DNA from 4 places in the Aeribacillus sp. FSL M8-0235 genome. Region 1 is predicted to be linked to each of the others. Evidence: riboswitches for the same ligand, from Rfam matches in the RefSeq annotation. Region 1 holds a riboswitch; each other region holds the start of a gene.

Region 1 (5,882 bases):
GTAGCCGAAAGTAAGTAATTTTTTTATATGATTGGACCGCCAAGTTCTTCAATTTCCTTCGGAACGTTCGAGAATTTTTTGAAGTTCTCTTTGAATGCTTTTGCTAATTCATACGCTTTTTGTTCATAAGCGTTTTTATCACTCCATGTTTTAATAGGCTGTAAAACTTCATCAGGCACTCCTGGAACATGAGCAGGAATCGCCAGCCCGAAAATAGGGTCTTTTACAGTTTCCACCTCATCGAGTTCGCCTTCCAATGCTGCCTGAACCATGGCTCTTGTATAAGCAAGTTTAATTCGTTTTCCTACTCCGTATTCTCCACCGGTCCACCCTGTATTGACTAAAAATACTTTCACATCATGTTCTTCGATTTTTCTTCCGAGCATTTCAGAGTATCTTGTAGCTGGAAGCGGAAGAAATGGTGCGCCAAAGCATGTGGAGAACGTTGTTTTAGGGGAAGTAATACCCCTTTCCGTTCCAGCAAGCTTGCTCGTATAACCGCTTAAGAAATGATACATAGCCTGTTCTTTCGTTAATTTGCTTATTGGCGGTAGAACACCGAACGCATCAGCTGTTAAAAAAATAATTGTGTTAGGGTGACCCGCAATGCTCGGTTTAGCAATATTGTCAATCGCTTCAATTGGATAAGCCGCACGGGTGTTTTCTGTTAATAAGGAGTTGTCATAATCAGGAATTCGTGTCGATTCATCAACCACAACGTTTTCCAAAACGGAACCGAATCGAATCGCGTTATAAATTTGAGGTTCTTTTTCTTCAGACAAACCGATGCATTTTGCATAACAGCCGCCTTCAATATTAAAAATACCAGATGAAGACCAGCCGTGTTCATCATCACCAATTAATCGGCGTTTTGGATCGGCGGAAAGTGTTGTTTTGCCTGTTCCCGATAAACCGAAAAAGAGCGCGACATCGCCTTCTTGACCGACATTGGCGGAGCAGTGCATTGAAAATATATCTCTTTCTGGAAGCAGGAAGTTCATGACGGAAAAGATAGACTTTTTCATCTCGCCTGCATATTCAGTTCCGCCGATCAGGATTATTCTCTTTTCAAAAGAAATAATGATAAATGCTTCTGAGTTCGTTCCATCCACAGCTGGATCTGCTTTAAAGGAAGGAGCGGAAACAATCGTAAACGGATTTTTATGCTCCTTTAAATCGTCTTGGCTTTTCGGACGGATAAACAGTTGGCGAGCAAATAAATTTTGCCACGCCAATTCATTGACCACTTGAATTGGAAGACGATATTTTTTGTCAGCTCCGGCAAATCCGTTAAAAACATAAATTTCATCTCTATTTTTTAAATATTGTATGACTTTTAAGTACAGTTTTTCAAAAACTTCTGATGAAATTGGCTTGTTGACGGGTCCCCAATCAATTAAATGCTTGACAGAATCTTCTTCAACGATGAATTTATCTTCTGGTGACCGGCCGGTATATTTGCCTGTTGTAACCGAAACTGCACCTGTATTTGTTAAAAAACCTTCTTTCCTAGCTAAAACTTTTTCTACAAGTCGTGCGACTGGTAAATTATGATATGCATTTGGTCCGCTGATCAACGAAGCTAATTCATTTGATACATCTACAATATTCATATACATACCATCCTTTTTTTGCATATTTGAAATGGTTTTATAGAAATAGTATAACACATTCGAAAAAATAATCCATCCTATTTATCGATTTTTGAAAATAATGTTTTTACTATATATTTTGCCTTCATTTTTGGGCATCATACGAATCATGATTGATCAGCTGATCCTGAAATAATGGATATCAGATGATTTGGAAAATTACAGAGAAGCTTTATTTATTGTTGACAAGTACTTTTTTGCTCCTGTATGATATACATTTGAACGGATACTCTTATCCCGAGTTGGCGGAGGGACAGGCCCTATGAAGCCCAGCAACCGGCTCGTTGAAAGAAGACAGTAGAATATGGCTTTCAAAATCCCGGTATTCTATGGACATACAACATGATGCGAAAGAATTCCATATTCATAGACGAGCAATGGTGCTAACCTGATGCAAGGTTATATCCTTGAACGATAAGAGTGAAAGGCAATGATGTTTATAACAACCTTTCCTCTGGCAGGGAAGGTTTTTTCTATGTATAAGAGAAATCTCGTTTAGCCAAGTTTTTCTTATCGTACGCAATTTTGATATGTTTACAACAGTGGTGAGGGAATGAGTTCCGTGTCAATGTCAAGGAGTGTAGCACTCCATAAACATCATTTTAAGTTTGAGGAGGAAGCAGTAAATGACAAAAAAGCGCCGTCTGTTTACATCTGAATCCGTAACGGAAGGGCATCCGGACAAAATTTGCGACCAAATTTCAGATGCGATTTTAGATGCCATTTTAGAAAAAGATCCGAACGCACGTGTAGCTTGCGAAACATCTGTCACCACCGGACTTGTATTAGTCAGTGGAGAAATTACGACAAGCACGTATGTGGATATACCAAAAATTGTGCGAGAAACGGTCAAAGAGATCGGCTATACGAGAGCTAAATACGGTTTTGATGCTGAAACTTGTGCTGTTTTAACATCAATTGATGAGCAATCACCCGATATTGCTGCAGGGGTGGATAAAGCTTTAGAAGCGCGAGAAGGACAAATGACTGATGAAGAAATTGAAGCGATTGGCGCTGGAGATCAAGGGTTAATGTTCGGTTTTGCATGCAATGAAACGAAGGAATTAATGCCTCTCCCGATTTCCATTGCCCATAAGCTTTCACGCCGGCTTACAGAAGTTAGAAAAAGCGAAGAAATTCCTTATTTGCGTCCGGACGGAAAGACGCAAGTTACGGTAGAATATGATGAAAATGAACAGCCGGTTAGAATTGACACAATTGTCATATCGACTCAACACCATCCGGAGGCAACTTTAGAACAAATTAAGCAGGATATTAAAGAAAAAGTAATTGATCCGGTTGTTCCAAAAGAACTGATCGATGAAGAAACAAAATATTTCATCAACCCTACCGGACGTTTCGTTATTGGCGGACCACAAGGAGATGCAGGATTAACGGGACGAAAAATCATTGTCGATACTTACGGAGGCTATGCGCGCCATGGCGGAGGAGCTTTCTCAGGAAAAGATCCGACGAAGGTAGACCGATCTGCAGCTTATGCGGCTCGTTATGTAGCGAAAAATATTGTCGCAGCCGGACTTGCAGACAAATGCGAGGTTCAGCTGGCCTATGCAATTGGTGTAGCGAAACCTGTCTCTATTTCTGTTGATACGTTCGGTACTGGCAAAGTAAGCGAAGATGTTTTAGTTGAATTAATTCGCAATAACTTTGATTTGCGCCCAGCTGGCATTATAAAAATGCTTGACTTGCGCCGCCCGATTTACAAACAGACAGCTGCTTACGGTCATTTCGGACGCAACGATCTAGATTTGCCATGGGAACGCACAGATAAAGCGGAAGCTTTGCGCGAACAGGCTCATCAATATTTGTAAAATAAAAAAGGTGTCCAATGCGATGCATGCATTAGACACCTTTTTGCTTTTATGGTCCGAATGCGACAAAACAGATGGTGCCTGCTGAAGCTCCTAGAACTATTCCCGCCAGCACATCTGAAGGGTAGTGTAGGCCAAGAAAAATTCTTGATAGTGCCACACTGAATGCGAGAGGAAGCAAAATCCATGTTAAGGCTGGAAAAAAGAGCAAAAATGGTGTTGCCACTGAAAATACAGCTGTCGTATGTCCAGAAGGAAATGAATGGTCAGTTAACGGATTTTCTAACACTTTTGTTTCAAATAATGTAAGATAAGGCCGTCTGCGTGGATAAATTCTTTTCACAATGAAAACCGGAATATGACTGAAAAAAAGAGCAGCTGAACTTGCCAAGGCAACAGTTTTTACAGGTTCATTAAAAAATAACATCAGCATTAAACATGTTGCAATTGAAAAAACAGCCCCTCCTAAATGAGTAATATACCGAAAATAAACATTCAGTCCTTTTCGTTCAAAATGCGAATTAATCAGTTTGAACAACTTGCACTCAAATTGGTAAAGCTGATTCAGCAGTCTGCCCATGTTAAAGTTCCTCTTTTCAAAAAGCAAAAATTCTTAAAAAAATTTTCTCTCATATTTATGTAAACTTCAACAAATCTAATAAAAATTTTACAAAATTTTAAAAATACATGAAGCTGCCCGGTAAAGAATGACATTTGAAAGAGAAAGTTTTAAAATGTTTTTATAAGCAATTTATATGTTGTTCATACGAGCAATATTTTTATAATATTGAGCTTTTTCGATATACTCGCGACGGATGCGTTCCATATCTTGAAGATCTTCTTCTGTTAATTCTCTAATCACTTTGGCGGGTCTTCCGAATGCTAAAGTTTTCTCAGGTATCTTTTTGCCTGGCGGGACAAGACTGCCTGCACCGATAAAAGCGCCTTTTCCGATTTCTGCTCCATCCAGAATAATCGAACCCATTCCAATTAGAGCTCCTTTCCGCACAATCGCACTATGGAGCAGAACTTGATGGCCGACGGTTACATCATCTTCAATAATTAACGGTTTATTTGGGCTCTGGTGCAGACAGCATTGGTCTTGAATATTGACCCGATTTCCAATAATAGTTGGGGCGACGTCACCGCGGATAACCGTCTGAAACCAAATGCTTGATTCATCTCCTATTTGAACATCGCCGGTGATTGTGACAAAATCAGCTATATAAGCCGAATCGCTAATTATAGGTTTTTTGTCTTTATATGGATAAATAACCATGGGAACCATCCTTTTCTTTTTTTCATATTATAACAAATTTTCCGTCATGTTCGGAAAGGAGTTAATTTATGTGGAAATGGGTAAGTTCTAGTCCTAAAGCTGCGATTGTCATCATTCATGGAGCTTTAGAACATCATGGACGTTACAAATGGCTGATAAAAAAGTGGCAAACAAACGGGTACCATGTTGTCATGGGGGATTTGCCAGGACAAGGAAATTCATCCTCCAGACGGGGACATGTCCAATCGTTTGATGAATATATTGATGAAGTTGACCGTTGGATCAGGGAGGCTCAATCTTTCCAATTGCCGCTTTTTTTGCTGGGGCATAGCATGGGCGGTTTAATAGCCATACGTACGCTGCAGAGAAATAAAATTCCGTTAAACGGGGTCATTTTATCTTCGCCATGTTTAGGAATTTTGCAAAAACCGAGTAAAGCGCTCGATCTTTTGGCAAAAGGATTAAATATTTTCGCGCCTAGGGTACGCTTTGATTCCGGTTTGACAGTTGAGATGGCAACGAGAAATAAGGAAATTCAAGACATAAACAGAAACGACTCCCTTTACGTAAGAAAAGTTTCTGTGCGCTGGTACAGAGAGCTTCTTCATGCCATTGAACTAGCATTTCAGCAGCTTCCGCAGTTTCCAGATGTCCCTCTTTTCGTCATGCAGGGAGGAGAAGACAAAATTGTTGATAAATCAGCAGTTCAAAAATGGTATAGTCAGTTGAATCTCACGGAAAAGAGCTATAAAGAATGGGAAGGACTATATCACGAAATTTTTAATGAACCGGAAAGAGAACTTGTTTTTCAAGATGCGTTGAGATTTACAGAAAGCCATTTAACATAAACACTGGAATTTTACAATGAAGAGGTGAGTTGATCTTTGAGTATACCTGAACACCCTATCAGCCTTATGTCAAGAGTTTATAGGGAAATTCTTCCGACCGTCCATTATTACTTAGATGGGTGGAAAAAAAAGGCTGAGGAAATACCGAATCCTGAATTGAGAAAGCAGGCGCTTGCAAGCATAAATACGAAAGCATTTCATTGCGAAGGAGGAAGCATTTTAGCGCTTTTGTCGAACTCTCATATAGAGGAATGCATAGAGTTTATCGTTG
Region 2 (5,882 bases), 2.2 Mb from region 1:
AGTCCAACCGGGATTTCTCTACTGGGCTTGATCTTCTCCGAACGAAGAAAGGGCATAGTCTCGTCGAGTTCATTTACCATGCAGCGAAGCAAGATATTCCCATTGATGTTGTCAAAAAACAGCTCCATGTGGCATAAGGGATACCCTGTTTGTCTCTTTTGGTATGGTAATTATTGTTATGAAAATTGCTCATCTACAGTAAATAATATTTAGACTAGAGGTCACTAAAATTAGAATTGTGAATTTTAAGTGTACTAGTTCGTTTTGAATCACATGGGAACCCCTTTCTTTTAATAATAATATATAATTAAGATATAAAAGACAAAATGAATTTTTGGAGGAATACTAAATATGGCTTCCAATGACCGTCTAAATATGACTAATGCATTAAAAAAGATTGTTGTTCCTTATTTAAGAGAACATGGTTTTAAAGGATCATTTCCACATTTTAGAAGGAAAAATGAAGATAATATTGACTTAATAACTTTTCAGTTTAATCGTTATGGTGGATCTTTTGTTGTAGTTTTAGCTATTTGCCCAATTGAAGGAGTAACAACGAGTTGGGGAGAAAAAATTCCGCCAAGTAAAGTGACTGCACACGATGTAGGTATAGATTACCGATATAGACTCACAGAAAATATAAAAGATTTCAATGAAACTTGGTTTAACTATGAGGATGCAAAGAATGAAGAAGATTTTGACTTAGTCGCATCAAGAGTGTTGAGCTTATTACATGTGTCAGACAGAAATTGGATTAAGAATCTTTTTAAATAATATAACTACTGATGCTAGTATAGTTTCATGGACACCCTTTAGTGAAATATAATATTAACGAAGGGATGTGTCCTGATATAGGTAACACAAGCGAAAAACGTAAACGTTATCATGCTGAATTTAAGGAAATGGTGGTTGAGCTTTATCAAACTGGAACACTAGTAAAACAGATCTTGATCGAATATGGCCTGTCTGAAACGACATTCTACAAATGGATCAGAAAACAAAAACCGGTTAAGGTGGATGACGGGGGCTCTTTTACCCCGAAAGAATTTCTGAACCTGCAAAAAGAATTGCATCGGCTGAAAGAGGAAAACGAAATTTTTAAAAAAGCTATGGTCATATTCGCAAAGAAGTAGATTCAAACCACTGTTATATCCATGATTGACGAGATAAGAGCCAGACACCATTATGACCTTAAAACCATGTGTACGGTCCTTGGCGTGCCGAGAAGTACCTACTATCAATCCAAACAAAAAACAGAATCAAAAACAAAACGGAAAACCGGGAGCTGACAGACAGAATACGAAAAATCCATACGGAAAGCAAGCAGAGATACGGAGAACCGAAGATCCACCATATGCTTGAAAAAGAATGGCTCAAAGTCAGACTGAAACGGGTTCAGCATTTGATGAAGGCTGCAGGCATTTATTCCATTATCAGAAAAAAGTATCGCCCCCATTCCAATAAGGGCAAGATGGAAGAGAATGGACATCGTTCCCCTCTTTTGCAGCGTCTAATACGAATATAAATTCACGTAAAAATGTCCTTGGAAGTACAGTGATTTCCTGTTCAAAGGCAACAGTAAATGATTCAACATATTGCTTAATAAATGTATCATCAATAACTGTCTCTGGTATCCATTTGTGTACCATACCGTGGATTTCCCTAACTTTATATGAAACTTCTATTAATTGTTCAGTTGAGAAACGGTTTAATTTCATCAATGGGGTTGAAAGTACACCACTAACCCTTCCATTTTTTGTGAAGATAAAGGTTTAATTCTAGAATATAAAACATCATGTTCTTTAATTGATCGATCCTCGTTTTTAATTAAATCATCCGTTCCAGTAAATAACATATAACATCCTTTCCTTACATACGATTCACTTATTCCTAGCAATTTAGCTAATTTGTAATTCGAGAAATCAGGATTCAACTCAATTGCTTGTCTAAGTTTTTCTAAGTTCTTATCCGTTTTATTGCGCTGTTCTTTTAAATACTCCTCACGGCTTTTTACGCCCATTTCCCGGCGTTTTTGTTTCCTTCTCCGCTTTTCATTCGCATCTATAATCGTGCTTAAATGGCGTTGTTCGTCCTCTGTTATATCTAACCATTCAATTAATTTTTTATTGCTGATATTATATCCAGCGCCAGGATACCCTTTTTCTCTGGCTATTCGGTTTGCTTCTTCGTTATTCCGTGCATAATAGGCCTTTTCAGCGCTTCTGGTGGATCTTCTTAAAGGCTCATTAAACTGTAAATTAAACGTTAGCGTTTGTTTTAAGGCTTCTTCTGGATCATTCAAAAAGCAACATAACCAATAACGGTACAAGAAACAAATTGTCTCACGATAACCAGTAACGTTATAATTGCGTAATTCAACCAGTTTTTCTAAGTCTAGTAATCTAGCATGATGCGATCGGAAGACGTTAAAAAGATGTTGTACCTTCTTTTTTCGTCCTCTTTTTTTAGGCTTTCCTGTTTTGGCTCAACCTCAAGTTCCGGTAAATACCTCAAATTGTAAACTGCACCATTAAATAATTGTAGCATGCCATCAGAAAAATGTAAGCGAATTTGAATCGAATATGATGTAAAAAAGTGTTGACAGAGGGGAAGGATAGTGGCATAATCCAAGTAACCGAATAAGAATTATAAAGTTAATAATAAAACTCTTATCAAGAGCAGGTGGAGGGATGAGCCCAATGAAGCCCGGCAACCGACTCATATGATGAGCACGGTGCTAATTCTCCCAACAGAGATGTTGAAAGATAAGAAGTTGTTTTGACAAAAAACCTCTTCTTATTGAAGAGGTTTTATTTATATAAAAAAATCTGAATGAAGAGGATTGAAAAAATGGGTCACGTAACAGCAGTATACCAAATCATTGCGAAACGAGAAGATTTAGAAAAAAAAGCAGAAGGCATTGCTCTTGGATTAACGGTAGGTTCGTGGACTGACCTTCCTCTTTTAGTGCAAGAGCAGTTAAAAAAGCATAAAGGACAAGTGGTTGAGATAAAAGAAACAGGCGAGGATCCATCCTCCGGCAAAACGATTGCACAGCTTCACATTCGCTTTCCGGGAGAAAACTTTTCTAAAGACATTCCTGCTATCTTAACGACAACTTTTGGAAAATTATCACTAGATGGAGAAATAAAATTACTAGATTTGCAGTTTGACGATGAGATCTTTCGGTATTTTCCAGGTCCTCGATTTGGAATTCAGGGGTTACGAGAAAAACTTGGCGTTTACGACAGACCGTTAGTGATGAGCATCTTTAAAGGTGTAATTGGACGTGATATGGATTACCTTCTTGCCCAATTGCGGGAGCAGGCTCTCGGGGGCGTCGACTTAGTAAAGGATGACGAAATACTTTTTGAAAATTCGCTCACATCATTTGAAACAAGAATAAAGGAAGGCAAAAAAGTTCTTGATAACGTGTATCAAGAAAAAGGGCACCGAACTTTGTATGCGGTCAATTTGACGGGAAAAACATTTGAATTGAAAGATAAGGCAAGAAAAGCAAAAGAATTAGGTGCCGATATTTTGCTATTTAATGTTTTTACATATGGCCTCGATGTGCTGCAAGCATTAAGGGAAGATGATGAAATCGCCCTCCCGATTATGGCTCATCCGGCGTTTAGCGGATCGTTTACTTCATCCGAAAAATATGGGCTCTCTCATTCCTTATTGCTTGGAAAATTGATAAGAATTGCTGGAGCAGATTTTTCGTTGTTCCCTTCACCATATGGCAGCGTTGCATTGGAGCGTGACAAAGTTTTAAACGTGAAAGAAGAATTGGTGAAGGAATCAGTTTTAAAACCAGTTTTTCCTGTTCCATCTGCTGGCATTCACCCGGGTCTTGTTCCCATTTTAATTCATGATTTTGGAAAAGATTGTGTCATTAATGCAGGAGGCGGTGTTCACGGTCACCCGCAAGGTGCTAAAGGCGGAGGAAAAGCTTTCCGTCAGGCAGTTGACGCTGTTTCCCGGGGTGTTCCCCTTAATGAAGCAGCTGAAGACATAGAATTACAAGAAGCAATTCGTCTCTGGGGATGGAAGGAGGCACCGTCCAATTGAAGCCAGTAATATTTTGTGATTTTGATGGAACGGTGACAAAAAAAGATAACATCGTTAGCATCATGAAGCGTTTCGCTCCAAAAGAGTGGGAGCAATTGAAGGATGGCGTCCTTTCCCAGTCGATTAGTATTCAGGAAGGAGTCGGCAAGATGTTTGCACTTCTTCCATCTTCTTTAAAGGGTGACATCATTCACTATATTTTAGAAACTGCAGAAATAAGGGAAGGATTTCACGACTTTGTTCATTATGCGAAAAACATGAACATTCCTTTATACATTGTCAGCGGCGGAATCGATTTTTTTATTAAACCGCTGTTGCAGCCTTTTGATTCTATTACCGCACTGTTTTGCAATAAAGCGGATTTTAGCGGAGAAACGATCACCATTCATTGGCCTTATACGTGTGATGAAAAGTGTCCCAACCAAAATTGTGGGTGCTGCAAACCGACAATTATTCGGCAAATTGCAAATGCTGACACTCATTCCATCATCATCGGGGATTCCGTCACAGATTTAGAAGCCGCGAAGATTGCAGATACAGTTATTGCACGTGATTATTTATCAAAAAAATGTCAAGAATTTTCTATTCCTTATCAATCTTTCGAAACATTTTACGACTGTATTGACATTTTAGAGAAGACAATAAACAAAACAAATTTCATAGAAGAAAAAGGTGGCGCAAAATGAGTGTCGTTTTAACTCGTGTTCATGAGCTTGCGGAGATTAAAGAGGAGCTTGCTGCGAGGGATTGGTTTATGGGGACAAGCGGCAATTTAGCCATAAAAGTTCAAGATTCCCCGCTTCAGTTTCTTGTGACCGCAAGCGGCAAAGATAAACGAAAAAAAACGAAGGAAGATTTTTTGCTTGTAGATGGAGAAGGAAATCCTGTAGGCGCAACACAGCTGAAGCCTTCGGCAGAAACGCTATTGCATTGCGAAATATATAAAAGAAGCAAAGCCGGCTGCAGCCTGCATGTACATACGGTTGCAAATAATGTCATCTCCGAACTTTATGGTGACGCTGGGAAAATTGTATTTCAAGGACAAGAACTGATAAAAGCGTTTGACCGCTGGGAGGAAGATGCAGAATTACAGATTCCGATTATTTATAATTATGCCCATATTCCTACATTAGCAAGCACTTTGGGCGATTTCGTGAAGGAGGATAAAGGGGCAGTTCTTATTCGCAACCACGGAATTACTGTATGGGGAAAAGATGGCTTTGAAGCGAAGAAAATTTTAGAAGCTTGTGAATTTTTATTTCAGTATCAGCTTGCTCTTATTCAAGCAAAAGCCGGTCTCCTTGCGAGTACAGGAGCTTTAAATAATTAAACATTTTAAGGAGGTATTTTACATGACAACGATTAAAATTCAAGGAACAAACGAAGTTATCAGCAATCAAGAGGAAGTGATTTCATTTTTAAATCAACAAGGTGTTATTTACGAGCAATGGGATATTGCCAAATTACCAGAGCATTTAAAAGAGAAATATCTTTTAAATGATGAGGAAAAACAAACGATTTTACAATCTTTTGAAAATGAAATTAAAGATATTTCAGCAAGACGCGGCTACAAAGCTTGGGATGTCATTTCTTTAGCAGATCATACGCCAAACCTTGAAGAGCTGCTGAAAAATTTTCAGCGTGAACATCATCATACAGATGATGAAGTGCGCTTTATTGTAAGCGGCCATGGAATTTTTGTTATTCAAGGACAGGACGGGAAATTTTTTGAAGTGCATCTTAATCCGGGAGACCTTATTTCTGTTCCAGAGGGCAGACGCCACTATTTCACATTAGCTGATGACCGA
Region 3 (5,882 bases), 170 kb from region 1:
AAATTTCCCCTCCCCTTCCACATTAGAAGGCATTCCAACAGCAAAATTTTCATACTCAAGTTCTGTCTGAATGATTTTGTTATTGCGTAATATATATGTCTCCTTCACATCCGTAAGATGGATGGAATGGGTGTACTGAATTTGAAACAAGTCATTATCACGGACAGGCAGATAACCTAATAAGTCATTCTGATCTTCATGATAAAAAGCGATGGCATTTACAATAGGAAGGAAAAATAAAAAAACGTTGATTGTCATAAAAAGGGGAAGACAGATGAACAAAGCTTTCATCCTAGCTCTCATGAAAATCCCCGCCTAAAATGGAGTTACATATAATGAAATCGATAGACCGTTTAAAACGGCCTATCTTTGATGCGTTATGGCTGGATTCCTTTTTCTGAAAAATACGTTTCAGCCCCTGGATGAAGCGGCAAATTGCCTATTCCATCAAGGGCTGCCTCCGCTTTGATTAATTTGCCTTTTGCGTGAGTAATTTTATTTGTATTTTCAAAAATCGCTTTTGTAATATTGTATACGGCATCTTCATCCAATTCGCCGCGGACGACCAGCATCGCTTTTACAGCGACTGTTTTTACGTCCTCAGGAATTTTATATGTCCCCTTTGGTACTGTATCTTCAGCATAGTAGGGATATTTTTCGATCAATTGTTTGATTTTGTCATCCGCAATCGGAATTACTCTAATTTCTCTTTGTGCTGAGAGCGATTCAACTGCAGCCGTCGGTGTCCCCGCAGTAATGAATGCAGCGTCTATGCTTCCGGATTGAATGCCGTCCGTTGATTCGTCAAAAGATAAGCTTTGCGCTTTAATATCATCAAAGCTTAATCCATGAATTTCTAAAATTTGCTGTGCGTTTGCATTCACTCCAGACCCAGGGGCACCAACGGAAACCGACTTGCCTTTCAAATCTTCAACAGAATGGATGCCGCTATCTTTTGTTGTAATAATTTGTACCGTCTCCGGATATAAAGTCCCAATTGCTTTAACATTGTCGACTTTATTGTCTTTGAACATCAATTCACCGTTTAATGCATAAGCAGCAATATCAGTTTGCGAGAACGCAATATCAGCTTCACCATTTTTTAGCGCTTGCATATTTTCTGCTGATGCTCCTGAAGATTGTGCATTTGCATTAAAGTCCGTTTCTTCCGAAATAATTTGCGCCATCGATCCGCCGAGCGGGTAATAAGTTCCTCCTGTGCCTCCGGTTAAAATGCTTAACGTCTTGCTTCCTGCCTTTTCCCCGCTTTGATTGGAGCCATCACTTTTGCTGCTTCCTCCTTCGCTGTTATTTCCACACGCAGAAATGATCATTATGAAAAGAAGAGCTGTTAAGAATATAAGTCCGCTTCGCCATTTGATCATTGATACTCCCCCTTTTTAAATTCGTTTGACTTTGGGTGCATTACTATCATATTAAAGAACAAATGAAAAAATGTGGGATAATATGTCAGCTAGATTATCAACATAAAAAAAAGACAGGAATTGTCGGTATTCGACATCTCCCTGTCTTCTATTTAAGGTAAGAAAAAATTTATTGATAGGCCAAAACAGTAGAAAGACCAGACTCCAAATCATTTTTTAAGTCTTCAAAATTTTCTAGCCCTACGCTTAATCGAAGAAGACCATCGGTTATCCCTCTTTTGATCCGTTCTTCTTTCGGCATCGCGGCATGGGACATTTTAGCTGGATACGACAAGATCGATTCAACTGCACCAAGGCTGACTGCAAAAACAGGCAGCTGAACATGATCAGCAAGAATCTTGACCGCTTTTTCATCTTCTAGTTCAAACGATAAAACCGCTCCACCGTTGACACTTTGCCGCAAATGAATATCTGACCCTGGGTGATCGTGAAGACCCGGATAGTACACTTTTTTAATGGCAGGGTGTTTTTTCAAAAATTCTGCTAATTGAGAAGCTGTTTTGACGGATTGATCCAGCCGCACATGAAGTGTTTTTAAGCCTCTTAATACAAGCCAGCAATCATGCGGGCCGAGAACAGCGCCGAAGGCATTTTGAAGTTTGTAAAGCTCTTCGCCAAGCTTTTCATCTTTCACAACTGCCAGTCCTGCCAAACAGTCGCTATGACCTGCCAAAAATTTTGTTGCACTATGTAAAACAATATCGGCCCCTAAATCGAGAGGCCTTTGCAAAGCCGGAGTCATAAATGTATTATCAACAAATGTTAAACAGCCATTTTCTTTTGCAAGCTGCACAATTGCTCGAATGTCCGTCACTTTTAACAGCGGATTCGAGGGCGTTTCAATGTAAATCACTTTTGTGTTCGGACGTATATTTGCTTTTACGGCATCAAGGTCCGTCATATCGACAAACGTATATTCAATGCCAAAGCGCGATAAAACATCGGCAACGATCCGGTATGTTCCGCCGTACACATCTTCTGTGACCAAAACATGATCACCGGAAGAAAGTAAAAGAAAAGCTGTTGATATAGCGGCCATCCCAGAAGCAAACGCAAAGCCTCTCACTCCGCCTTCCAGTTCGGCAATCGCCTCTTCCAACGCTTTTCGTGTTGGATTTCCTGAACGGCTGTAGTCAAATTCAGGAGATTCATCCAATGTTTGCTGATGAAATGTTGACGCTTGCTGAATCGCCACGCTGACAGCACCGGTTGTCGTGTCAACCTTATGTTTATTATGAATCAATTTTGTTTGAAAGCTCCATTGGTCATGCATTTAGTAAATCCCCTTTCGCAGCTGCTTGCAATGCCTGCTTGAGATCTTCCTTCAAATCCTCCACGCTTTCAATCCCTACAGAAAAACGGAGAAGCCGGTTACATACACCGTTTTGAATTCGGATTTCTTCCGGAATGTCCGCATGTGTTTGGGTAGCTGGATACGTTATAAAGCTTTCTACCCCTCCAAGGCTTTCCGCAAAACAGATTAATTTCAGATTCTGCAAAAACGGGTTGACCCATTCTTCTTTTTTCACGCGGAAGGAAAGCATTCCGCCTCTGCCAGGATATAATACATCATCAATTTCAGGAAGCTCTTTTAAATATGCCGCCAGCTCCCTTGCATTTTCCTGATGTTTGGCCATTCTCAATGATAAAGTTTTCATTCCTCTAAGCAGCAGCCACGAATCAAAAGGAGATAATACCGCACCAATTGCATTTTGATGCATGGCTAATTTTTCGCAAATTTCTTTCCCTTTTGCACAGACCAGGCCGGCAAGGACATCGTTGTGACCGCCTAAATATTTCGTTGCGCTGTGAATCACGATATGCGCTCCTTCTTCAATCGGACGCTGCAAAACAGGTGTGTAGAACGTATTGTCAACGATCAGCAGCAAATTGTGCTTCCGGACCAATTCCGCCAACGAGGAAATCGATGTTTCCTGCATAAGCGGATTAGTGGGGGTTTCTAGAAAAATCGCTTTAGTATTTTCGTTTATTAATGATTCCGTATATTCGCGAGACGTAAAATCGTCATAGTGGAAGGAAAGACCGTATTTGCGCCACTCTTCTTCAAACAAGCGGTATGTCCCGCCATATAAATCTTTTGAAACGATCAGTTCATCTCCACTTTTAAATAAAGCCATAATCGTCTGAATCGCTGCCATTCCGGAAGAAAATGCAAATCCTTGATCGGCTCCCTCCAATTTGGCTATGGCGTCCTCGACAAGCTCTCTCGTTGGATTTTTTGTCCGAGTGTAATCATAACCTGTTGATTCACCTATTCCTTTATGCCGATAGGCTGTGGACAAATAAATGGGGGCGCTTACTGTTCCTGTAAGAGCTTCACTTCGATTTCCTAATTGGGCCAAAACTGTTTCAATATTCATCTTTGACTTTCCTCCTTTTTTAGTTAGTAAAAATGTGCTGCTTTCATTGCCTGTAGAGGAGGCTTTAAAAATAAAACGCCCTCTTCATAAGAAGAAGGCGTTTATTGTTTGGCTCCTTCTTATCTTCCAAGCATATCTTACGGCAAAATGCTTGCTGGATTTAGCACCTTGGTACAAAGGTTATCATGCCGCCGTCCTTGTACCGGTTGCTGAGACTTCTTCGGGCCAGTTCCCTCCGCCTCTCTCGATAAGAATTCCGATATGAACTTTTGATAGGTATAACTTTACCTCAGTTTTAAAAAAAATTCAAGACGTTTCCTGCCAACAATTCCGATAACTTTGATTTATTTTCAGTAAAACTAAAGAAAAATAAGAACATTCTTTAAATAATCCGTCGATTCTTGAAATGTTTTTTGCGAAAGCCAAAAGGGAAATTTTTTTGTATGGATCACCTTTGATCCTCCATCATTTCAATGAAGTGGTTTTATTTTCCCCTGAGGCTTCCCAAATTTTAATAGATTTTAAAATGCAAATATCCAATTCGGAAGCTGTCGTATTTGGAGAAAAATTGTGAACGAGGTGATCTTCTTTAGAGGAATTGGAAAATTTTAAGAGTATTTAATAAACAGTGAATGAAACGATTGAATTAGCAAACTAATCATTTGATAAATTTTTCGCCAACTTCTGTCAAACGAACCCGTACTCCATAAAGCAGCTGAACAGAAAACGAAGATGCGATATTTGTTTTGCAGGTGAAGCTGGGAAGCAAAAAAGATGAACATAAACGTGCCTTTGGAAAATTTGCTGAACATTCTTTACTGATGCGCCTTCTCTTTTTTATCAATATTATGGAAAGGAAAGACTGTTTATGATGCTGTATATAATCGACAGCATACGAACCAATAATTTTCATGACGAGCAAATGATGGGGCAAATCAAAATTATGTGAGAAAACGCTTTCTAAAAACTGGAACATCATCAAAACAATGTGTACGGAATTTATTATGATTATGAAAGCGACTACAGAGGAGATTATTTATTAAGCATTGCAATTGAAGAAAATAATGGGGAAGCTTTTAATTGAAATCCCGAGGAACATGAAAATAAAGTTTTTCAAGTAGATAAAACGGACGAACAAGGCATTTTTAAAACTTGGAGTAAGATTTGGAAGCAAGAAGAAACTGGTTTAAGTAGAGCGTGCTTACACATATGATTTTGAAAAATACGGCCCAAATGGAGAAATTGAAATTCATATAGGCGCTGTCTAATAAGTCGATTTTCCGGCTTATAGACGCCCCTTTAATGTTTTAGAAATGTTGATATATCAATGTTTATAATCTTTCGTTTTCAATGGATTTTGACTTTCTGGACAGCTCCAAACAATGTGAAAAAACGGGAGCTTATTCGAGCGATTTGAATAAAAAGCTCTCACAACAACAGAATCCCAATATACAGGCATAGTCATAAACAACTTTTGGGATAAGCCCTGTTTTAACAACTGCTTCATCTTGAATTTACATCAACAAAATAACCCCCCTATCCAGAAGCCGCATAATATCAAAAAGCTTCTGTATAGGGGGTTTATTACTTAATTCAAAAAGCTTGTATCTACAAGACCTTTAAGATCCGGTTTTTCTTTTAAAAATTTCAAGTCATAAGAAGAGTTAGAAAAGTCTTGAAGAACTTTTTCATCCACTTCGGTTGTATAGCGGACACGTTCCCAAGCGCTGTCGATAATTTCTGGGTCAAGCTCTTGATTTGTTATTTCTTTAATCGATTGAATGGCAATATCGCGTGCTTCCTCTTTGTTTTTATTGATGAAGTCGACTGCTTTTTTGTGGGCTTTGACAATATTTTGAACTAAATCTTTATTTTCTTTAATAAATTTGTTGCTCGTCACTAAAACAGTGTTCGGAAGCGTTGTGCCATAGGCGATATCTTTCGTATCGACAATCACTTTCGCCCCGTCTTTTATTAATAATGAAGCCCAAGGCTCAGGCACAGCGGCTAAATCCACTTTTCCCGATTCAAAGAAAGCTTGATATTGTGCCGGGTT
Region 4 (5,882 bases), 100 kb from region 1:
TTCTTCCGAATTGTCCGGTACATATCAAACTGCCGTTATGGTTCAGCAGCAATTGCTTGAAAAATATCCGAATTGGAAACTGCAAATTATCGATTCGAAATGTGCTTCACTTGGGTATGGACTTGCTGTCCGCTACACCATTCAATTAGCAAAACAAGGACTTGATTTAGAACAAATGGCAAATGCAGTAAAAGAGTATTGCAGTCATATGGAGCACATTTTTACAGTTGATCGCCTGGAATATTTGGCTCGCGGCGGGAGAATCAGCAAAACATCTGCGTTTGTTGGCGGACTGCTAAATATCAAGCCGCTTTTGCATGTCGAAGAAGGAAAGCTGATCCCGCTGGAAAAAATCCGCGGGAAAAAGAAGCTTTACCGGAGAATTCTTGAGCTGATGGAAGAGCGTGGAGACGGATTGAGTGAACAGACAATCGCCATCAGCCATGGTGATGATGAAGAAGCAGCTCTCGAATTAAAACAATTAATTGAAGAAACGTTTCATCCAAAAGAAATTATCATCCATACGATCGGTGCTGTCATTGGTGCACACTCTGGCCCCGGCACCCTTGCTGTATTTTTTCTAAATAAACATATTCAAGAAGCTTCATGGAAATCATAAGTATATAACAGTATTGAAAGGAGCTTCCTGAATGTCCAAAACAAGCGATAATGATAAAAAAGCTGTAGACAACAATGCAAAACGACACGAAAAAAATCTATTGAAGGAAAAAAATCGAGAGCTTGGAAAACGGCAATACTCAAAGAAAACGGATCATTTATAATGCCCGCCTGTCGGGCTTTTTCTTTTTTTGAAATATCTCTAAAGGCGAGTCTTCCACCTCTTCTATCCGGACGTTCTGAAAGAAAAAGACGCTTTCTTATCTTACAGTATGCATCTTTTCTCTAGCTTTTGTTTTCATTTTTGTCTAATAAAACATGGGTGGGGCAATAACTTTCAATTTGATTAGACCATTCATTTCATTAAAAAACAGAGAAATCCAGAACGTTTCCATATTCGAAAGCGGAGGTCATTTTTTATATGTAAGAGGAAATGACAAACATATGGGAATCTATCCTTTATTAATGTAAGATATTGTAAAACAAGTATACAAGAGGTGACACAATGAAGAAACATGAAATTTCCGTGTATCTTACAAAAGAGATGGAGCCGGAATATGTCATTTCCCTTGTCCATGAAGCGATCAAATTTAACAGCTACATTTTATTCCAAACAAAAAAGCTCCAATTAAATGCGAAAAGCGTTTTAAGCATGCTCGGTTTTTCCGCCTTTTTAGAAGGTCATGTAGTCATCAGCGCTGAAGGAGAAGATTCGCTCGAAGCAGTAAAAAACTTACAAAACTTTCTTTCCCCTAAATGTTCCAAAGCAACATCTTTAGCATAATTTTATTTAAGCGCACTTAAACTTCTGCCAGCTATTATTTTCCTTACCGTTGCTTTAAGTAACGGTTTTTTCATTTAATTTGCGAGGAACCCCTAAAAGAGTTGTTCAACTGAACGACATTCACTATAATGAATGTAAATAACGTTATTGGAGGTAAAAAGTTGGCTAAGGAGAATTCATTTGACATCGTCTCAAAAGTGGATATTGCCGAAGTGAACAATTCCATTCAAATGGCGAAAAAAGAAATTGTAAACAGATATGATTTCAAAGGATCTAAAAGCGATATATCCCTAGAAAAAGATGAGCTTGTGCTAATCTCTGACGATGAATATAAACTGAATCAACTAAAAGATGTATTAGTAAGCAAAATGATTAAACGCGGTGTCGCTACCAAAAACATTCAGTACGGAAAAATCGAAAAGGCTTCAGGAGGCACTGTCAGACAAAGAGCTAAACTTGTTAACGGAATTGACAAAGAACACGGGAAAAAGATCAATGCGCTGATCAAAAATACCGGGCTGAAAGTAAAAAGCCAAATTCAAGACGATCAAATCCGGGTAAGCGGCAAAAGCAAGGACGATTTACAAAAAGTGATTGCAGCTGTGAAAAGCGCCGATTTGCCGATCGACGTACAGTTTATTAATTTTCGCTAGCTTCGTCCTGTTAAAAATTGAAACTTTATATTGATTATTTTGATAAAATTCGTTAAATTAGGATTAATCCGTTGTTTTAAAATTTCATACGGTAAAGCGTTCTTATCAAGAGAAGCGGAGGGACTGGCCCGATGAACCTTCAGCAACCGGATTACCCAAAAACTTTGGGTACCAAGGTGCTAAATCCAGCGATGCGTAAATTTGCGCTCGGAAGATAAGAAGAAGGGGAAAATGTTCAAGAAAAAGTCTTCTTCTTAGAAGGCTTTTCTTTTTTATATAGGTGTTCGCCTCCTTGCAGGCGCCTATTTCATTTGATTGGAGGACTTTTTATGGGGCTTTTACAAGATTTACAGAATCATATATTAATTGCCGACGGAGCAATGGGGACTCTACTATACTCATTCGGAATAGACAGATGCTTTGATGAGCTAAACGTTTCAAAACCGGAAGAAATAGAACGGATTCATTCAGCCTATTTAGACGCAGGCGCAACTGTTATTCAAACAAATACATACGGCGCCAATCGCATAAAGCTTGCCAGATATGGGCTGGAAGATGATATAAAGATCATCAACCAAAAAGGGGTTGAACTTGCAAAGAGGGCGTTACAAAAAGCGGAAAACAAAGGGTATGTCATCGGAACAATCGGCGGCATCCGTTCGTTTCAAAAAAGCGCCTTCACGCTATCTGACATTGCCGAAAATTTTCGTGAGCAGCTTCATGTCCTTTTATCCGAAAACGTAGATGGCATTATTTTAGAAACCTATTACGACTTGGAAGAACTGAAAACCGTTTTGCAAATAGCTAGAAAAGAAACGGATTTGCCCATTATCACAAATGTTTCTTTGCACGAACAAGGCGTCTTTCAAAATGGAACAAGATTGGCAGACGGTTTGAAAATGCTTGAAGAACTTGGTGCAGATATTGTCGGCCTCAATTGCCGTTTAGGCCCTTATCATATGCTGCAATCTCTGGAAGAAGTGCCGCTGTTTGAACATGCCTTTTTATCCGCTTTTCCAAACGGCAGCCTGCCAAGGTATGAAAACGGAAGATTAGTTTATGAATCAGATGAACACTATTTTTATGAAGCGGCTCTTCAATTCCGAAAACAAGGTGTCCGGCTTCTCGGCGGATGCTGCGGAACCGCGCCGAAACATATTCGGGCAATGGCTGAAGCTGTATCAAACCTCCCTCCTGTCACAGAGAAAGAAGTAAAAGAACGAAATGTTCCAATTCATGTTTTACCTATGAAAGAAAGTCAAGAAACTCCTCTCCCAGATATTGCAAAAAACAGACGCTCAGTGATTGTAGAATTGGACCCGCCGAAAACGCTCGGCTTGGAAAAATTTTTAACAGGAGCAAAAGCGTTGAAAAAAGCGGGGATTGATGCAATTACGCTTGCGGATAATTCCCTTGCTACACCAAGAATCAGCAATGTTGCTTGCGCAAAAATTGTGAAAAGCCGTTTCCAGCTTCGCCCGCTCGTTCATTTAACATGTCGTGACAGAAATTTAATCGGCATTCAATCCCATTTAATGGGGCTGCATACGCTTGGCCTGCACGATATTTTAGCGGTCACCGGCGACCCGTCCAAAATCGGTGATTTTCCGGGTGCAACCTCTGTCTATGATTTATCATCGTTTGATTTAATCAGTTTAATTAAGCAATTTAATGAAGGTTTGTCATACTCTGGAAAATCACTTGGTCAAAAAACAAACTTTACTGTAGCCGCCGCCTTCAACCCGAACGTAAGACATCTTGATCGCGCAGTTCAGAGACTTGAGAAAAAAATCAGCTGCGGAGCCGATTATTTTATTACGCAGCCGCTCTATTCGGAGAAGCTGATCGAAGAAGTATATGAAGCAACAAAACATCTGAATGTTCCGATATATCTCGGGATTATGCCGTTAATAAGCAGCCGCAACGCTGAATTTATTCATAACGAAGTGCCAGGCATTAAATTGTCCGATTCGATTCGCGAACAGATGCAAAAAGCAGGCAATGATAAAGAAAAGGGAAAACGAGAAGGACTTGCCATTGCAAAATCGCTTATTGACGCAGCATTTGACCTGTTTAACGGCATTTACTTAATCACTCCGTTTTTGCATTATGAAATGACAGTCGAGCTGACGGAATACATTCATGAAAAAGAAAAGGCAAAACGAGAAAGGAAGATTTCCCATGTATAACATAAAGGAACAGCTGGAGAAAAAAATTCTAATACTAGACGGAGCCATGGGAACAATGATTCAAGCTGCAGAATTATCTGCGAAAGATTTTGGCGGTGAAGAATATGAAGGATGCAACGAATATTTAAACATCACTTCCCCTGAAACGATTGTCCGTATTCATGAAGCGTACCTTGAAGCAGGTGCTGATATTATCGAGACAAATACGTTTGGCGGTACAAGCATCGTCCTCGAGGAATATAACTTGGGGCACCTTGCTTTTGAAATAAATAAAAAAGCAGCGGAGATTGCAAAGCGCGCTGCAGAAAAATATTCAACACCGGATTGGCCTCGTTTTGTGGCAGGATCAATGGGGCCAACGACTAAAACGCTCTCCGTTACAGGCGGCGTCACATTCCAACAATTGGTAGAAGCTTATCAAGTTCAAGCGGAAGGACTGTTAGAGGGGGGCGTTGATGTACTTCTGCTTGAGACAAGCCAAGATATGCTCAATGTGAAAGCAGGTTACTTAGGAATTCAACAAGCTTTTCAAAAGCTCAAGAAAGAAGTGCCGATCATTCTGTCCGGAACGATAGAACCGATGGGAACAACTCTTGCCGGTCAAGATATTGAAGCGTTTTACATTTCAGCTGAACATATGAATCCAATTGCCGTCGGCTTAAACTGTGCGACAGGTCCTGAATTCATGACCGATCACATCCGTACATTGTCTGAAATCGCCAATACCGCTGTCAGCTGTTATCCGAATGCCGGACTGCCTGATGAAGAAGGACGCTACCATGAATCACCGGAATCTTTAGCCAAAAAAATCAGAGGGTTTGCAGAAAGAGGCTGGCTTAATATGGTCGGCGGCTGCTGCGGAACAACTCCCGAACATATTCGCGCAATAAGGGAGGCAATGGAAGGCTTAAAACCGCGAAAAATCGTCAAAAAGCAAAATCAACATACGGTATCAGGCATTGAGCCCCTTCGCTATGATGAATCAATGCGCCCGCTGTTTGTCGGTGAACGCACAAACGTCATCGGTTCGCGTAAATTCAAGCGTCTCATTGCGGAAGGAAAATTTGAAGAAGCAGCGGAAATCGCCCGAGCTCAAGTGAAAAACGGCGCCCACGTCATCGATGTCTGTCTCGCCGATCCGGACCGAAACGAGCTTGAAGATATGGAAAACTTCATCCGCGAGGTTGTAAAAAAAGTAAAAGCGCCGCTTGTCATTGACTCAACCGACGCCAATGTCATCAGAAAAGCGCTCGAATACTCACAAGGGAAAGCGATCATCAACTCGATCAATTTAGAGGACGGCTTAGAACGGTTTGAAGAAGTTCTCCCGCTTGTGAAACAATTCGGTGCAGCTGTTGTCGTCGGAACAATCGATGAAGACGGAATGGCTCTGACTGCGGAGCGAAAGCTGGAGATTGCCAAGCGGTCTTATGACATTTTAGTCAATCAACACGGTATAAGCCCAAGCGACATTATTTTTGACCCGCTCGTCTTCCCTGTCGGCACAGGTGATGAGCAATATATCGGATCTGCCCAAGAAACGATCGAAGGGATCCGTTTAATTAAAGAACATCTTCCCGGCTGTTTAACTATTCTCGGGATCAGCAATGTTTCCTTCGGGCTTCCGCCGGTCGGCAG

The links. Region 1 has a riboswitch for S-adenosylmethionine ahead of metK (methionine adenosyltransferase). Riboswitches for the same ligand answer to the same signal wherever they lie in the genome.
Region 2: linked by a shared signal. The riboswitch ahead of NSQ71_RS15795 (2,3-diketo-5-methylthiopentyl-1-phosphate enolase) and the one ahead of metK (methionine adenosyltransferase) in region 1 are both predicted to bind S-adenosylmethionine.
Region 3: linked by a shared signal. The riboswitch ahead of NSQ71_RS05745 (methionine biosynthesis PLP-dependent protein) and the one ahead of metK (methionine adenosyltransferase) in region 1 are both predicted to bind S-adenosylmethionine.
Region 4: linked by a shared signal. The riboswitch ahead of NSQ71_RS05390 (bifunctional homocysteine S-methyltransferase/methylenetetrahydrofolate reductase) and the one ahead of metK (methionine adenosyltransferase) in region 1 are both predicted to bind S-adenosylmethionine.

What each region holds. Positions count from the first base shown of each region.
Region 1 is NZ_JBBOBW010000001.1:981,124-987,005, forward strand. It holds gene pckA (phosphoenolpyruvate carboxykinase (ATP)) at 24-1,613, opposite strand; SAM riboswitch class I at 1,882-2,073, shown strand; gene metK (methionine adenosyltransferase) at 2,279-3,484, shown strand; gene NSQ71_RS04955 (phosphatase PAP2 family protein) at 3,534-4,064, opposite strand; gene NSQ71_RS04960 (gamma carbonic anhydrase) at 4,236-4,763, opposite strand; gene NSQ71_RS04965 (alpha/beta hydrolase) at 4,832-5,611, shown strand; gene NSQ71_RS04970 (tetraprenyl-beta-curcumene synthase family protein) at 5,648-5,882, shown strand, end outside.
Region 2 is NZ_JBBOBW010000001.1:3,223,763-3,229,644, reverse strand. It holds gene NSQ71_RS15820 (IS701 family transposase) at 1-137, shown strand, start outside; gene NSQ71_RS15815 (DUF4304 domain-containing protein) at 352-774, shown strand; gene NSQ71_RS15810 (transposase) at 816-1,133, shown strand; gene NSQ71_RS18605 (IS3 family transposase) at 1,202-1,525, shown strand; gene NSQ71_RS15805 (BREX system ATP-binding domain-containing protein) at 1,434-1,718, opposite strand; gene NSQ71_RS15800 (hypothetical protein) at 1,718-2,302, opposite strand; SAM riboswitch class I at 2,667-2,772, shown strand; gene NSQ71_RS15795 (2,3-diketo-5-methylthiopentyl-1-phosphate enolase) at 2,851-4,074, shown strand; gene NSQ71_RS15790 (2-hydroxy-3-keto-5-methylthiopentenyl-1-phosphate phosphatase) at 4,071-4,760, shown strand; gene NSQ71_RS15785 (methylthioribulose 1-phosphate dehydratase) at 4,757-5,404, shown strand; gene NSQ71_RS15780 (1,2-dihydroxy-3-keto-5-methylthiopentene dioxygenase) at 5,427-5,882, shown strand, end outside.
Region 3 is NZ_JBBOBW010000001.1:1,152,141-1,158,022, reverse strand. It holds gene NSQ71_RS05760 (DUF1850 domain-containing protein) at 1-303, opposite strand, end outside; gene NSQ71_RS05755 (TAXI family TRAP transporter solute-binding subunit) at 378-1,385, opposite strand; gene metC (cystathionine beta-lyase) at 1,555-2,718, opposite strand; gene NSQ71_RS05745 (methionine biosynthesis PLP-dependent protein) at 2,711-3,826, opposite strand; SAM riboswitch class I at 3,943-4,080, opposite strand; gene NSQ71_RS05740 (aliphatic sulfonate ABC transporter substrate-binding protein) at 5,415-5,882, opposite strand, start outside.
Region 4 is NZ_JBBOBW010000001.1:1,082,800-1,088,681, reverse strand. It holds gene NSQ71_RS05410 (DegV family protein) at 1-619, shown strand, start outside; gene NSQ71_RS05405 (DUF3941 domain-containing protein) at 651-782, shown strand; gene NSQ71_RS05400 (HPr family phosphocarrier protein) at 1,124-1,402, shown strand; gene NSQ71_RS05395 (YajQ family cyclic di-GMP-binding protein) at 1,564-2,055, shown strand; SAM riboswitch class I at 2,155-2,276, shown strand; gene NSQ71_RS05390 (bifunctional homocysteine S-methyltransferase/methylenetetrahydrofolate reductase) at 2,385-4,244, shown strand; gene metH (methionine synthase) at 4,237-5,882, shown strand, end outside.